One region of the Ferrimonas sp. YFM genome, then DNA from elsewhere that is predicted to be linked to it. Evidence: predicted binding sites of a transcription regulator. Region 1 holds the regulator's gene; the other holds the start of a gene.
The links. Region 1 encodes MetJ, which represses methionine synthesis genes. Its sites were predicted from a motif close to TAGACGTCTAGACGTCTA; they were not measured.
Positions count from the first base shown of each region.

Region 2: metH (methionine synthase) is a predicted target of MetJ. The motif match lies at 3,002-3,019, and genes of this name have one in related genera.

Region 1 covers NZ_AP027368.1:4,273,829-4,281,300, forward strand. The annotation lists gene QUE41_RS19770 (flavocytochrome c) at 1-1,511, shown strand, start outside; gene metF (methylenetetrahydrofolate reductase) at 1,561-2,442, opposite strand; gene metL (bifunctional aspartate kinase/homoserine dehydrogenase II) at 2,474-4,843, opposite strand; gene metB (cystathionine gamma-synthase) at 4,840-5,994, opposite strand; gene metJ (met regulon transcriptional regulator MetJ) at 6,176-6,493, shown strand; gene QUE41_RS19795 (PKD domain-containing protein) at 6,552-7,472, opposite strand, start outside.
Region 2 covers NZ_AP027368.1:837,169-844,640, reverse strand. The annotation lists gene QUE41_RS04025 (YceH family protein) at 1-486, shown strand, start outside; gene QUE41_RS04020 (MATE family efflux transporter) at 492-1,823, opposite strand; gene cobO (cob(I)yrinic acid a,c-diamide adenosyltransferase) at 1,849-2,445, opposite strand; gene QUE41_RS04010 (ArsR/SmtB family transcription factor) at 2,532-2,831, opposite strand; gene metH (methionine synthase) at 3,021-6,716, shown strand; gene QUE41_RS04000 (TetR/AcrR family transcriptional regulator) at 6,759-7,319, opposite strand; gene QUE41_RS03995 (dihydrofolate reductase family protein) at 7,424-7,472, shown strand, end outside.

The DNA of each region.
Region 1 (7,472 bases):
ATCTGGGCAACCTGAACTGCACCACCTGCCACTCGGGCCACCAGGAGTCCTCCATGGTGTGCAACTCCTGTCACGAATACGACATGGCCATGCCAGCCGGTGACAATCAGTGGCGCCCAACCAAGCTGGAGACCGACGCCGACGCCGTGGCCAAGGCGATCGCCGCCGGCCCGGTTGAGCAGATCGATGTTCTGGTGATTGGCTCCGGCGCCTCAGGCACCACCGCCGCCGTCAGTGCCGCCCAGGCAGGCATCGACAAGATCCTGATTCTGGAAAAGGAGCCAATGCCCGGGGGCAACTCCATGCTGGCCGCAGGGGGCATGGCCTCAGCCGAATCCAGCACCCAGAAGGCGCTGAAGATCGGTGACACCAAGAAGGTGTGGTACCAGGACATCATGAAAGGGGGCTACCAACACAACGACCCGGCCCTGGCCCGCACCCTCAGCCAGAATGGCGCTGAGGGCATTGAGTGGCTCAAGTCCCTGGGTGCCGACCTCAACAGCGTAGGCCGCCCGGGCGGACACAGCTTCGAGCGGGTTCACCGCCCCACCGGCGGCGCCAAGGCCGGCCCACACATCATGACCACCCTGATGAAGGCGGTGAAGGACCATGACATCGAAGTGCGGGTCAATGCCCCGGCAGTGAAACTGGTGGTGGACAACCACGACCGCATCCAGGGTGTGGTGGTCAAGGGTAAGCACCAGGGTTACTACATGGTGGGTGCCAAGAGCGTGGTGATCGCCTCCGGCGGTTTTGCGGCCAACAACGACATGGTGGCCAGCTTCCGACCCGAGTTGAAGGGGATGAACACCACCAACAACAAAGGCAACCAAGGTGACGGCATCCAGATGGTGGAGGAGATTGGCGGCAAGGTTAAGGACGTTAAGGAGATCCAACTTTTCCCCACGGCCGCCAAGGGCAAGATCCTGATCACCGGGACCATTCGCGGTGCCGGCGCCATCCTGCTCAACGATCAGGGGCAGCGCTTCGTCAACGAGCTGGGCACCCGTGATGTGGTTTCCGGCGCCATCATCGACCAGAGCAAGCATCACGCCTGGATGCTGTATGACCAGGACGTGGTCAATGAACTGAGTCAGGTGAAGGGACTGGAAACCCTGGGCCTGGTGGACGTCGTCCTCAGCTACCCAGAACTGGAAGCGGTCACCGGCATGCCCGCCAAGGCGGCCCAGGCCAGCCTTGAGCGTTACAACGAGTTCCAGATGAAGGGTGAGGATCTGGACTTCGGCAAACGCTTCATGAAGACCGATGTCCGCTTCCCCATCTACGTGGTGGACGTGTCACCGGCCATCCACCACACCATGGGCGGCATCGCCATCAACGAGAACACCGAGGTGTTCCTGCGTAACGGCACCAAGATTCAGGGGCTGTATGCCTCAGGTGAAGTGACCGGCGGCGTTCACGGCAAGAACCGCCTGGGAGGCAACGCCATCGCCGACACCGTGGTGTTTGGTCGTATTGCCGGCGCCCAGGCCGCCAAACAGGTTAAGTAGGGCTCATCCCCCGCACAGGGCGGCACCTTAGGGTGCCGCCTTTTTTGTTTCAGGGCCGCACCCCCAGGGCGTGGCAGATGGCGTAGCTCAGTTCGGCCCGGTTCAGGGTGTAGAAGTGGAACTCCCTCACCCCCTCTTTGGCCAGCACCTTGGCCATCTCGATGGCGACATTGGCGCCCACCAGCTTGCGGGTCGCCGGGTCGTCATCCAGGCCATCAAACATGTGGTGCAGCCAGTTGGGCACATGCACATTGGTGAAGCCAGCAAACTTCAGCAACTGCCGGTAGTTGGTCACCGGCAGAATCCCCGGGACGATCTCCACATCGATGCCTGCGGCGGCACAACGGTCACGGAAACGCAGGTAGGACTCGATGTCGTAGAAGAACTGGGTGATGGCGCGGTTGGCTCCGGCGTCCACCTTACGCTTGAGGTTGATGAGATCCGCCTGGGCGCTAGTGGCTTCCGGGTGCACCTCGGGATAGGCGGCCACGGAGATCTCGAAGTCGTGCTCCTCCTTCAGCAGCTTCACCAGATCCACGGCGAAGCGATCGGGACGCCCCTGGCCTTCCGGCAGGTCGCCTCGCAGGGCGACGATGTGGCGCACCCCCTGCTCCCAGTACTGGTTGGCCAGGCCACGCAGCTCCTCTTCGGTGGCGTCCACCACGGTCAGGTGAGGGGCGGCCACAAGATCGGTCTGATTGTGGATCTTCTCGATCACCTTATGGGTTCTGTCCCGCACCCCGGAGTTGGCACCATAGGTCACGGAAACAAAACGGGGCTTGAGCGGCGCCAGCCGCTCAACCGAGCTCCACAGGGTCTGCTCCATCTCCTCGGTGGAAGGGGGAAAAAACTCGAAGGAAACCTGGATATCCTTCAGGTGGCTCAAACGCTCGTTCAGGGCTTCTAACTGCTGTGCGTGATGAAATCCCATAAATACTACTCCCGTAAAACGTGCGTCCGGCTCAGTGCAGCAGACGTCGGCAAATGGCTACAAAATCGGACTGAACCGCGGCGGCGGTCACCTCCCGTCCGGCCCCCGGGCCCTGAATCACCAGGCCGTTGGGGTAATGCTTACTGAGGAACAGGAACTGATTGTCCCCCGCTGGCAGGTTGGCGAAGGGATGGCTCTGATCGACCTGCTCCAGGCCAACCCGGGCCTTCACCTCGCCCGCCTCTATGGTGAGGCTGGCGGCATACCTCAGGGCCAGGCCCTGCTCCTTGGCAGCCTCGGCGGCGGCCTGCATCACAGGGTCCAGTTCATCGATGCGCGCCAGGAACTGCTCCAGCGGCAGATCCGCCAATGCCTCCGGCACCAGGGATTCCAGTTCGATCTGCTCCAGCTCCAGATTCAGCCCCAGTTCGCGAGCCAGAATCAGCAGCTTGCGCTGCATGTCACGGCCAGACAGATCGTCTCTGGGGTCAGGTTCGGTCAGTCCCTCGGCCTTGGCCTTGAGCACCAGCTCAGAGAAGGGGCCACCGCGGTCGAAGTGATCGAACAACCAGCTCAGGGTGCCGGAGAACACCCCGGACACCGAGGTGATGGCATCGCCACTGCGCTTAAGATCGTCGATGCTGTAGAACACCGGCAGCCCGGCGCCCACCGAGGCGTTGTAACGCCAGTAACGGTGGCAGTTGGACAGCTGACGCTGCAGTTCCTGATAGAAGGCACCCGGGCCGCTGCCCGCCTGCTTGTTGGCGCTGACCAGATGCAGACCGGCGGCCACAATCTCAGGGTAGTGCAAAGCCAGGGTGGCCGAGGCGGTAATGTCCAGCAACACCACCTCATCCAGATCCATGGCGGCAGCCTGATCCAGCCACTCCAGAGAGGAAAACTCCAGGGCTTCATCCTGGTAGCGGGTCAATCCGCTGCGGGCGTCGATGCCCGCTTCATCAATCAGGTAATGCTGGGAGCCGATGATCCCCACCAGGCGCATCTCGGCCTCAAACTCCTCGTTGAGCTGCTGCTGTTGCAGGGCAAAGAGATCCAGCCAGGCAGACCCTATGTTGCCCTTGCCGGCCAGCACCAGTCCGATGCGCTTGCGGGGCCCGGCGCAGCGACGGTGAATGGACTCCACCAGGGCGGTCACCTCGCGGGCCGGCACCAGGGTGACCAGGGCCTGGTCGTGACGGCAGCAGGGCAAGGCGCTGCGGCTGAGCAGGCGGGAGAAGGCCCCCGCCAGTCGACCTGGGTGCTGACTCACCAGGCCTACCAGACCGTAATCGTCGCCGCTGCTGAGCAGGGTCAGACCCAGGCTTTTCGCCTGATCCGACAGCTCGCTGCCCAAAGCCTTGGCCTGCTCACAGGTCAGGGCCAGGGCCAAGGGCTGGTCATAGTGGGCCAGGGGCGGCAACCCCTGCTGCGCCAACCAGTCACACAACTGCTGAAACGCGGGGGCTTTGCCCTTGAAGCGAAACAGGGTCACCCGACTGAGGCTGGTGACCACAGGTTCGGTCTGCTCGTTGCCTCTGGGCAGGATGCGGGTAAAAGGGCTGTCCGGGGTGTAGCTGGAGCGAACATTCAGGGCCAGGGCCAGCTGACGCAGGGGCTGCAGGGTACGGCTGTGCAGAACCGGCGAGCCCAGGCGAGCCAGTTGATCCGCTTCATCCAGGCTGAGGCTGGCCTGCAGACGGGCGTCCGCCAGCAGGTTGGGATCGGCGTTGTAGATGCCGGCCACGTCGGTCCAGATGGTCACCTCGGTCACTTCGGCCAGGGCACCGATGAGGGTGGCGCTGTAGTCAGAACCGTTGCGTCCCAGCAGACGGGTGCGCCCCTGGCCGTTGGCCCCAAAGTAGCCGGTGATCACCACTCGCTGGTTGGGGCGCTGCGCCAGAGCGCGATGCAGGTTCTCGGAGGATTGCCCCCAATCCGGGCGGGGCTGGACGCTGTCATCCAGCAACAGGAAATCTCTGGCGTCCAGGGCAGTCGCCGGTGCGCCCAGTTTGCTCAGCAGGGCCGCCAGCAAGCGGGCAGACCACAGCTCGCCAAACGCCTGGATGGCGGCGCAGTCTCTGGGCTCGGCAGCCAGGGCCTGATCGATGTGGTGAACGTCGGACTCCAGCTGATGAGCCAAAGGCTGCCCCGACTCCCCCAGGGTGTCGGTGACCAGCCCCAGCTGGAACGCCTGCAACTGAGCCAGCTGTTCATCGTAGCTGTGGCCATGACGGGCCAGTCGCAGCAGCTCCAGCAGGGCGTTGGTGGTCTTGCCCGCGGCAGAGACCACCACCAGATCCCCGGCGTGACCGTGGGTCTGCAGGATATGAGCGACCCGGTGGTAACACTCGGCGTCTGCCAGGCTGGAGCCACCGAACTTGTGCAGCTGCTTCACTGTCACTTCACGGCCTCCAGGGCCTGGCGCAGGTCCGCCACCAGGTCCTCACTGTCTTCGATGCCCACGGAGAGGCGGATCAGGGTGTCTTCGATGCCGGCGGCGCGGCGGGCTTCCGGCGCCATGGCGGCGTGGGTCATGGTGGCCGGGTGCGCCACCAGGCTCTCTACCCCGCCCAGGCTCTCCGCCAAGGAGAACAGCTCCAGCTGAGCCAGGAAGTCACGCACCTGCTGCTCACCGCCCTTGAGTTCGAAGCTGAGCATGGCACCAAAGCCGCTCTGCTGACGCTTGGCCAGCTCATGGCCCGGGTGGGATGCCAGGCCGGGATAGTGCACTTTGGCTACTGCGGGGTGGCTTTGCAGCAGGGCAACCACGGCCTCGGCGTTCTCCTGATGCTGGCGCATGCGCAGCGGCAGGGTGCGCAGGCCACGCAGGGTCAGGAAAGAATCGAAAGGTGCGCCGGTGATGCCCAGGCAGTTGCCCCACCAGGCCAGGGTTTCCGCCAGCTCCTGTTCGCGGGCAATCACCGCACCGCCGACCACGTCGGAGTGACCGTTGATGTATTTGGTGGTGGAGTGGATAACGATGTCCGCCCCCAGGTTCAGAGGCTTCTGCAGCACCGGAGAAAGGAAGGTGTTGTCCGCCACCACCAGGGCGCCCACTTCCTTGGCAGCCTTGGCCACCTTCTCCACGTCCACTACGCGCAGCAGCGGATTGCTCGGGGTTTCCAGCCACACCATCTTGGGATTCTGCGCCAGGGCATCGGCCAGGGCCTGCTCATCGCCCTGGTCCACTACGGACAGCTCGAACGCGCCCTTGGCGGCCAGGCTGGTGAACAGGCGGTAGCTGCCGCCGTAACAGTCATGGGGCACCACCAGGCGCTCGCCAGGCTTAAGCAGGTTCACCGCCAGGTTGACCGCCGCCATACCGGTGGCGGTGATCACCGCGCCGGCGCCCTCCTCCAGCTGTGCCAGGGCATTGCCCAGGCTGTCCCGGGTGGGGTTGCCGGAGCGGGTGTAATCGTATTGCCTCGGCTCATTGAAACCGGCAAAGGTGTAGTTGGTGGACAGATAGACAGGTGGCACCACGGCACCATGAGTCAGGTCGGTATCAATCCCTTCACGGGCAACAATGGTGGCGGGCTTATGAGTACTCATTCCGTGGCTCCTGGTTATTCTGTGCGCTCAAGATGTCTGGACGTCCAAATTAGTCGATCCAAATTTGGGCGTCAAGACTTTTAGACGTCTAAACGTTTATAGGTTAAGATATCTACAATTTGACTCAGAAATCAGAGCAGTTACAATTTGCACCCGTTAACCCAAGTCAAAGGCAAAGGCAATGAGCACTGAGTGGAACGGCAACTACATCAGCCCCTATGCGGAACACGGTAAGAAAAGCGAGCAGGTGAAGAAGATCACCGTCTCCATTCCGCTGGGCGTATTGAAGTTGCTGACCGATGAGCGTACCCGTCGTCAGGTCAACAACCTGCGTCACGCCACCAACAGCGAACTGCTCTGTGAAGCCTTCCTGCACGCCTTTACTGGTCAGCCTCTGCCTGAGGACAATGACCTGAGAAAGGACCACCCGGACACCGTTCCGGAGTCTGCCAAGCGCCAGATGAAAGCCCTGGGCATCGACTGGGAAGAGATGGAGTAAGACTCCAGCGAATTGATAAGAAAAGGGATACCGCGAGGTATCCCTTTTTCGTTGTCAACTAATTGAGTTCAACAACTCCCGGATAGTAGAGGTCCGTTGGGCTGTCTTTGGGTATCTCTGTCAGGCTGACCTGCCCGGTAGCCAGGTGATACGCAAACAGCTGTTCCTCTTGGCCCCGGACCACGCCCAGGATGTCACCGTTCTGATCTTCAATCAGGTAACCGACCACCTCTGCATTGCCAAATGTCGCAACCTCACTCACCAAGTCCATCACTGGATCAAACTGCATGAGCTTGCCATTCTCAGTACCGAAATACAGATAGCCGTCGGACGCCACCAACAACGCTGTGCTGGGTATATCCGTAAGGCCGGTAACTGCATCCGTACGAACTGGACTTGAGCAGTCGTTGGTAATGCGCTGAATGGTACCCTCACCCGCTACAGCGCTGGCCCTTGTAGGCAGATACCATGCATCCTGACTTGCCAGATAACTCAGTGTACGCACAGGGTCGTGAGGGCCATTGACACTGAATGAGTGGCCCATCACCTTGGCTCTCGTAGTCAGGTTAAAGCAATAGAGATTAACGTCAGAAAGCACCCAGGCCCCTTGTCCCTGGATGGCCACTTCGGTGTTGGCATGGGCTCTTCCGGTACTGTCGAACTTATCCAATTGGGTGAAGGCCAGGGAGTCAGGGTCCAGGCTATACAGCACCTGACGGAAAGCATCGCGCACGTCGACACCCAGGCCATAGATTAGGCCTGTCTGCCCCTCTGCTAATGCAATCCCCGGACGAACTGAGCCGTACCCCGAGCCATAATCGATGATGGCCGTATCAGGATCATAACTGTAGTTAGTCCCGAAGCCTTCGAAGTCAGGGGCATAGATAACTGAACCAAATAGTTTTCCGTTACTGTGAAGCAGAGGACGACCAAAGGTATAAGCCCCTTTCTGATACCCCAAGCTGGTGACAGAGACGCT
Region 2 (7,472 bases), 1.2 Mb from region 1:
CCGGTGCTCTCCCTCAGCGACAACGAGATTCGTCAGACCCTCAACGCCCTGATGGATCGCCGCCTGGTCAGTGAGGAGGGCGGCGCCCGGGCCAGCAAGTACAAGCACAGGTTCTGCAACACCGCCTTCGGTGGCCTGAAACTGAGTGAGCAGGAGCGGGCCCTGGTGTGCGTGCTGCTGCTGCGCGGCCCCCAGACCCCGGGTGAGCTTCGCAGCCGCACCGGCCGCCTGGCCCAGTTTGCCGATGTGACTGCGGTTGACTCGGCGCTGCAGGGGCTGGCCGAGCGGGAGATGGTGGTGCAACTGCCCCGGGAAGCCGGCAAGCGGGAGGCCCGCTACGCCCACCTGTTCTCAGGGGAGGTGTCCATGCCCACCACCGCCGACGTGGTGGCGGACGATAAGGCCCGTATTCAGGAGCTGGAGCATGAAGTGATGATCCTCAAGGCGGAGATTGAACGCCTGAAAGGGGAGCTGGCCAGCCGCTAGAGCGGTTACCCCCTAACGCGCAGCGGCAATCCCCGCCGCTGCCAATCCTGCCTCAACAGCCACAGCACCCAGATCACCAGCAGGGTGTTGGACAGCGGCACCGAAATCCACACCCCCTGAACCCCCAGCCAGACAGGCAGCAGCAACAAGAAGGGCAGCTGCAGTGCCAGATTGGCCAGGGTAATGATCCCGGCCCGGCGGCCATCGCCTACCGACTGAAAATAGGCGGCAATCACGAAGATGATGCCGTCAAAATAGAGGGCCCAGGTGTGCCAGGCCAGCCCCTGACGGGTGGCCTCATACAGGGCAGGGTCGTCGTTGTTGAAGGCATGAATCAGTGGGGTGGGCATGGTGACAAACAGCAGAACGGTGAGCAGGCCGGAGATCAGCACCAACCCCAGGGCCCAGCCCATCACCTTCTGCAAACTGGGGTACTCCCTGGCGCCAAACAGATAGCTGAGCAACGGCTGGGCACCGCCGGCGACCCCCTCGGCAAACAGGTAATAGACCACACACAGGTAGCCGACGATGGAGAAGGCCCCGACCTGGATGGCATCCCCATACTCGAGAAACATGGCGTTGTGCACCGCGGTGATGAAGCTGTAGTAGAGGTACATCAGCCAGCTGGCCATCCCCAGGGACAGTATGGCTTTGGCATCCGCGAGGCTCAGTCCGGCGTCCGCCAGGGAGAGTCGGGTGCGGCACAACGAGGAGCGAAAATAGGCCAGACCCAGCAGCAACACCAGGGCCTGAGACAGGACGGTGGCCAGGGCGGCCCCTTGCAGCTGCCAGTCCAGCTGCACAATGAACAGGTAATCCAGGGCGATGTTGGCCAGGGCGCCACCGCCGATGAGCAGGGTGGACAGGTTGGGGGCGTCGTCGTTGCGCACCAGAAAGGGGATGGCGATCCCGCCAAGGGCCAGAGGGCAACCCCAGGCCAGCACCTGCAGGTAACTCCTGGCCATGGCCAACACCTCACCAGAGGCTTGCTGCAGGGTCAGCAAGCTCTCCCCCAGGAGCAGCAGCAAAACGCCGCAGAGCACGGCCATCATCAGCAACAGCGAGAGGCCACCACCCAGCCAGCGCGCCGCCCGAGCACCGTCCCCCTCTCCCCGGGCCATGGAGGAGAGGGCGCCGGCGCCTATGCCCACCATCAGCGCCGCGCCATACACCAGGCCGATCACCGGCCAGGCGATGTTGATGGCCGCCAGCCCCACGGCACCGATCTGCTGGCCGACAAACAGGCCATCCACAAACTGGTACAGGCCGCTCACCATCATGGCGGCAACGGTAGGGACTAAAAAGCGCCAGAACTGGCGCTTAAGGGAATCTTGCATGGGGGACTCGTAGGCGCTGTCAGGCTTACCAGTCTACCCCTTTACGTGCCTTGATGCCCGCCTCGAAGGCGTGCTTGAGTGGCCGCACTTCCGAGACGGTGTCCGCCAGCTCCTCCAAACGACGGTGGGCGGCGCGACCGGTGATCACCACGCTCTGCTCCCGCGGCCTGTCGGCGATGGCCTGAATCACCTCATCCAGATCCAGGTAACCGTAATTGGTCATGTAGGTGATCTCATCCAGCAGCACCAGGTCCACTTTGGGATCCGCCAGCTCCTGCTTTATTTGCTGCCACACCTCCTGGGCCGCGGCCGTGTCCGCTTCCTTGTCCTGGGTCTCCCAGGTAAAGCCGGTGGCCATCACATGGAAGCGCACGCCGTGTCCGGCCAGCAAGTCCCGCTCACCGCAGGCCCAGTTGCCCTTGATGAACTGAGCCACGGCGCAGTTCTGGCCATGACCGACGGCACGGGCCACGGTACCAAAGCCCGCGGTGGATTTTCCTTTGCCGTTCCCGGTTAGGATCAGCACCACGCCCCGCTCCTCCTGGGCCTGGGCGACCTTGGCATCCACCTTCTCTTTTACCTTCTGCTGCCGTTCCTTGTGGCGCTGGTTCGTATCGGTCATGGATTCATCCTGTATCTGCAAGGAAAAGGGTTCATTTTACGGGGTTCTTTCGGCCCATGGCATGGGAAAACCCACAGTGATTCGGGTCAGTCCGAGCTCTCCAGGGAGCAACACTCGGCACTGAGAAAGCCCATCAGTTCATCGGTGGCTTCCAGGTTTGCGCGACAGATCAGCTCACGGCCACGTCGCTCCTGGGTCACCAGGTTGGCGTTCATCAGCCGGCTGATGTGATGGCTCAGGGTCGATCCGGGAATGGACAGATGCTGCTGAATCTCGCCCACATTCAGCCCCTGCAGGCCCCCTTTGACCAGCAGGCGGAAAATGCTCAGCCTGGTGTCATGGCCCAATTCGGCGAAACGGCGCACCGCCTCGGCGTGGTCGATCATCCTCTCTCCTTGGGTAAATGGTGATGTCAGGGAAATCATGACCCAAAGCGCAGGGAAATCCAAGGGGCAGACCCCAAGCCGGAGGCATCCCGCCCATAATCGACCACTATGGCGCCATTGCGCTTTTTTTACCCTGGGGGGCTATCCACGGGCCATCACCTTGGCTAAGATAGACGTCTAAACGTATAAATGTCTATTTGGGAAATTAGGGACGGCGCCATGGCTACCACACTGCAGCAACTCCTCGAACAGCGGATACTGATTCTGGACGGCGCCATGGGCACCATGATCCAGGGTCACCGCCTGGAGGAGGAGGATTACCGTGGGGAGCGCTTTGCCGACTGGCCCTGCCAGCTCAAGGGCAACAACGATCTGCTCTCCCTGACCCAGCCCGAGATCATTGCCGGCATCCACCGTGCCTATCTGCAGGCCGGTGCCGACATCATCGAAACCAACACCTTCAACTCCACCACCATCGCCATGGCCGACTACCAGATGGAGTCACTCTCCAGGGAGATCAACTTCGAGTCCGCCAGGCTGGCCCGTCAGGTGGCGGACCAGGTGGCCGAGGAGACCGGCGTCCCCCGGTTTGTGGCCGGGGTATTGGGGCCCACCAACCGCACCTGCTCCATCAGCCCGGACGTGAATGATCCCGGTTATCGCAACATCAGTTTCGACCAGTTGGTGACTGCCTTCCATGAGTCGGCCCAGGCCCTGATGGAGGGCGGCGCCGACATCCTGCTGGTGGAGACGGTGTTCGATACCCTCAACGCCAAGGCGGCCCTGTTTGCCATCGACACCCTGTTCGAGGAGCTGGGTCGCTCCCTGCCGGTGATGATCTCCGGCACCATCACCGATGCCTCGGGGCGTACCCTCACCGGCCAGACCACCGAAGCCTTCTACAACTCCCTGACCCACATCCAACCGGTGGCCATTGGCCTCAACTGCGCCCTGGGTCCCAAGGAGCTCTCCCCCTATGTGGAGGAATTGGCACGCATCAGTGAGTTTCCGGTGTCGGCCCACCCCAATGCCGGCCTGCCCAACGAATTCGGCGAGTACGACGAAACCCCGGAGCAGATGGCCGAGATCATCGGCCAATGGGCCTCTGAGGGCTGGCTGAACATCGTCGGCGGCTGCTGCGGCACCACTCCGGAGCACATCAGTGCCATCAAGGCGGCGGTGGATCAGTACGCCCCCAGGCGTGCCCCGCAGATCCCGGTGGCCTGTCGCCTGGCCGGCCTGGAGCCCTGCACCATCGACGCCGACGCCCTGTTCGTCAACGTCGGCGAGCGCACCAATGTCACCGGCTCCGCCCGTTTCCTGCGGCTGATCAAGGAGGGGGATTACGAAACCGCCCTCTCCGTGGCCCGCCAGCAGGTGGAGAACGGCGCCCAGATCATCGACATCAACATGGATGAGGGGATGCTCGACGGCGTCGCCGCCATGGAGCGCTTCCTCAAGCTGATCGCCTCCGAGCCGGAGATCGCCCGGGTACCGATCATGATCGACTCCTCCAAGTGGGAGGTGATCGAGGCCGGCCTCAAGTGCATCCAGGGCAAGGGGGTGGTCAACTCCATCTCCCTCAAGGAGGGGGAAGAGGCCTTCATCCAGCAGGCGAAGCTGATCCGCCGCTACGGCGCCGCCGCCATCGTCATGGCCTTCGACGAGCAGGGCCAGGCGGACACCTATGAGCGCAAGGTGGAGATCTGCACCCGTGCCTACCGGGTGCTCACCGACAAAGTGGGCTTCCCGCCCCAGGACATCATCTTCGATCCCAATATCTTCGCCATCGCCACCGGCATCGAGGAGCACGACAACTACGCCGTGGACTTCATCGAGGCCACCCGCACCATCAAGCAGACCCTGTCCCACGCGATGATCTCCGGCGGCGTCTCCAACGTCTCCTTCTCCTTCCGGGGCAACAACCCGGTAAGGGAAGCGATCCACGCGGTGTTCCTCTACCACGCCATCCACGCCGGCCTCACCATGGGGATCGTCAACGCCGGCCAGTTGGCAATCTACGACGACATTCCGGATGAGCTGCGGGAGCGGGTGGAGGATGTGGTGCTCAATCGCCGCCCGGACGGCACAGAGCGATTGCTGGCCGTGGCCGAAAAGTACCGGGGCGACGGCGCCGCCGAAGCGGATCCCAGAGACGCTGAGTGGCGCAGCTGGCCGGTGACCAAGCGGCTGGAGCACGCCCTGGTGAAGGGGATCACCGACTTTATCGAAGAGGACACCGAACAGGCCCGCCTGGAAGCGGACGCCCCCCTCCAGGTGATCGAGGGCCCGCTGATGGATGGCATGAATGTGGTGGGGGATCTGTTCGGCGACGGCAAAATGTTCCTGCCTCAGGTGGTGAAATCCGCCCGGGTGATGAAACAGGCGGTGGCCTACCTGACTCCCTACATCGAAGAGAGCAAGCAGGAGGTCAGCAGCGCCGGCAAGATCGTCATGGCCACGGTGAAAGGGGATGTGCACGACATCGGCAAGAACATCGTCGCCGTGGTGCTGCAGTGCAACGGCTACGAGGTGATCGACCTGGGAGTCATGGTGCCGGTGGAGAAGATCATCGAGACCGCCATTGCCGAAAACGCCGACGCCATCGGCATGTCCGGACTGATCACCCCCTCTCTGGATGAGATGATCCACAACGTCAAGGCGTTCCAGAAGGCGGGACTGACGATCCCCTGCTTTATCGGCGGGGCGACCACCTCGAAGATCCACACCGCGGTGAAGATCCATCAGCACTACCCCCACGGCGCCATCTATGTGCCGGACGCCTCCCGTACCGTGCCTGTGGTGGCCAAGCTGATCGATAAGAATCAGCGCCAGGGCTTCGTAGAGCAGGTGTACGCCGAGTATGGCGAACTCAAGGCGCGCCGGGAAGCCCAGGGCCGGCGTAAGACCCTGGTTTCTCTGGAGCAGGCCAGGGCCAACCGCAACGCCATCGACTGGCACAACCACCAGCCTTGCAAGCCCAAGCAAACCGGGGTGCGGGTGTTCAAGGAGTATCCGCTGACCGACCTGCTGGAGCGCATCGACTGGACCCCCTTCTTCCGCAGCTGGGGCCTGCACGGTCGCTTCCCGGATATCCTCGAGGATCCCAAGGTGGGTGAAGAGGCCAGCGAGCTCTACGCCAACGGTCAGAAGATGTTGGAGACCCTCATTGATCAGCAGTGGCTCAAAGCCGCCGCGGTGATCGGCCTGTTCCCCGCCAACACCACGGATGTGGATGACATCGAACTCTACGCCGACGACGGCCGCGAGACCGCCATCGCCAAATTGCATATGCTGCGCCAGCAGATAGAGCGCGCGGGCAACCACAACTTTGCCCTGTCCGACTTCGTGGCCCCCAAAGAGAGCGGCAAGAAAGACTACATGGGCGCCTTCGCGGTCACCGCCGGCATCGGCATCGAACCCCATGTGGCACGCTTCGAAGCGGCCGGCGACGACTACAACGCCATCATGTTAAAGGCCCTGGCGGATCGCCTGGCGGAAGCCCTGGCGGAGCGGATGCATGAGCGGGTGCGCAAGGAGTTCTGGGGCTATGACGCCGCCGAGCAGCTGGATAACGAGTCGCTGATCCGCGAGCGTTACAAGGGGATTCGTCCGGCCCCGGGCTACGCTGCCTGTCCGGATCACACCGAGAAGGGCACCCTGTGGCAGCTGCTGCAACCGGATCACCACATCGGCCTCGATATCACCGAGAGCTTTGCCATGTACCCCACCGCGGCGGTTTCCGGCTGGTACTTCGCCCACCCCGAATCCCGCTACTTCGGCGTGACCGACATCGGCGAGGACCAGCTGCAGGATTACGCCCGGCGCAAGGGCTGGAGCGAGGCGCAGGCGCGCAAATGGCTGGCGCCATTGCTGCACGGCTAAGCAGACAACACCCACAAGGGCGCCTCTGGCGCCCTGTTTTTTTCAGGCCCTGGCCTCCAGGGCATCCAGGTAGAAGTTCAGTGGTCCCTCAAGATGGCCGTCATCCTCCAGGCCACCGCAGCTGTTGCAGTGGATCGCCAGGGCGAAGCCATGGAGGTAATCCACCAGCAATGCCATGGCATGGCCTCGCTGCGTCTCATTCAGGCTCAGGGGGGCCACCGCCTGGTCAAAGCGCGCCATGAACACCTGAGCCGGTCCCGAGGTGGACATCCCCAACAGGGTTTCCAGCAAGCCGCCATGGCGACGCAACAGGGAAAGGTAGCTCTGGCTCAACCGCGTCAGCTCCTGTCGCCAGGGCTGACCCTCTTGCGGCGTATAGATGCCCGAGACCAGTTGGCAACACAGGGCTTCCAGCAGGGCGCCCTTGTTGGGGAAGTAGTGGTACAGGGCCATCACGTCCACCTCCAGCTCTCCCCCAAGCTTCCTTAAACTCGGCACCTTACCCTCCTGTCCCAGCAGCGAAGCCGCCGCCTCCAGAATGCGCTCCCTGGACAGGGCCGCTCCTCCCTGAGGCCGGCCACGACGTTTCCCCTTGACAGTCAAAACTCTCTCCAGCTAGTCTGAAAATACAATTTCTACAGTGTAGAATAACCATCCATCAAAGCCAAGCAGAACCTGAGTGGCCACCTGCAATGAACGGAGAGAACATGAGCAACATCGTCTTTATCGGAACCAGTCTGGACAACTACATCGCCG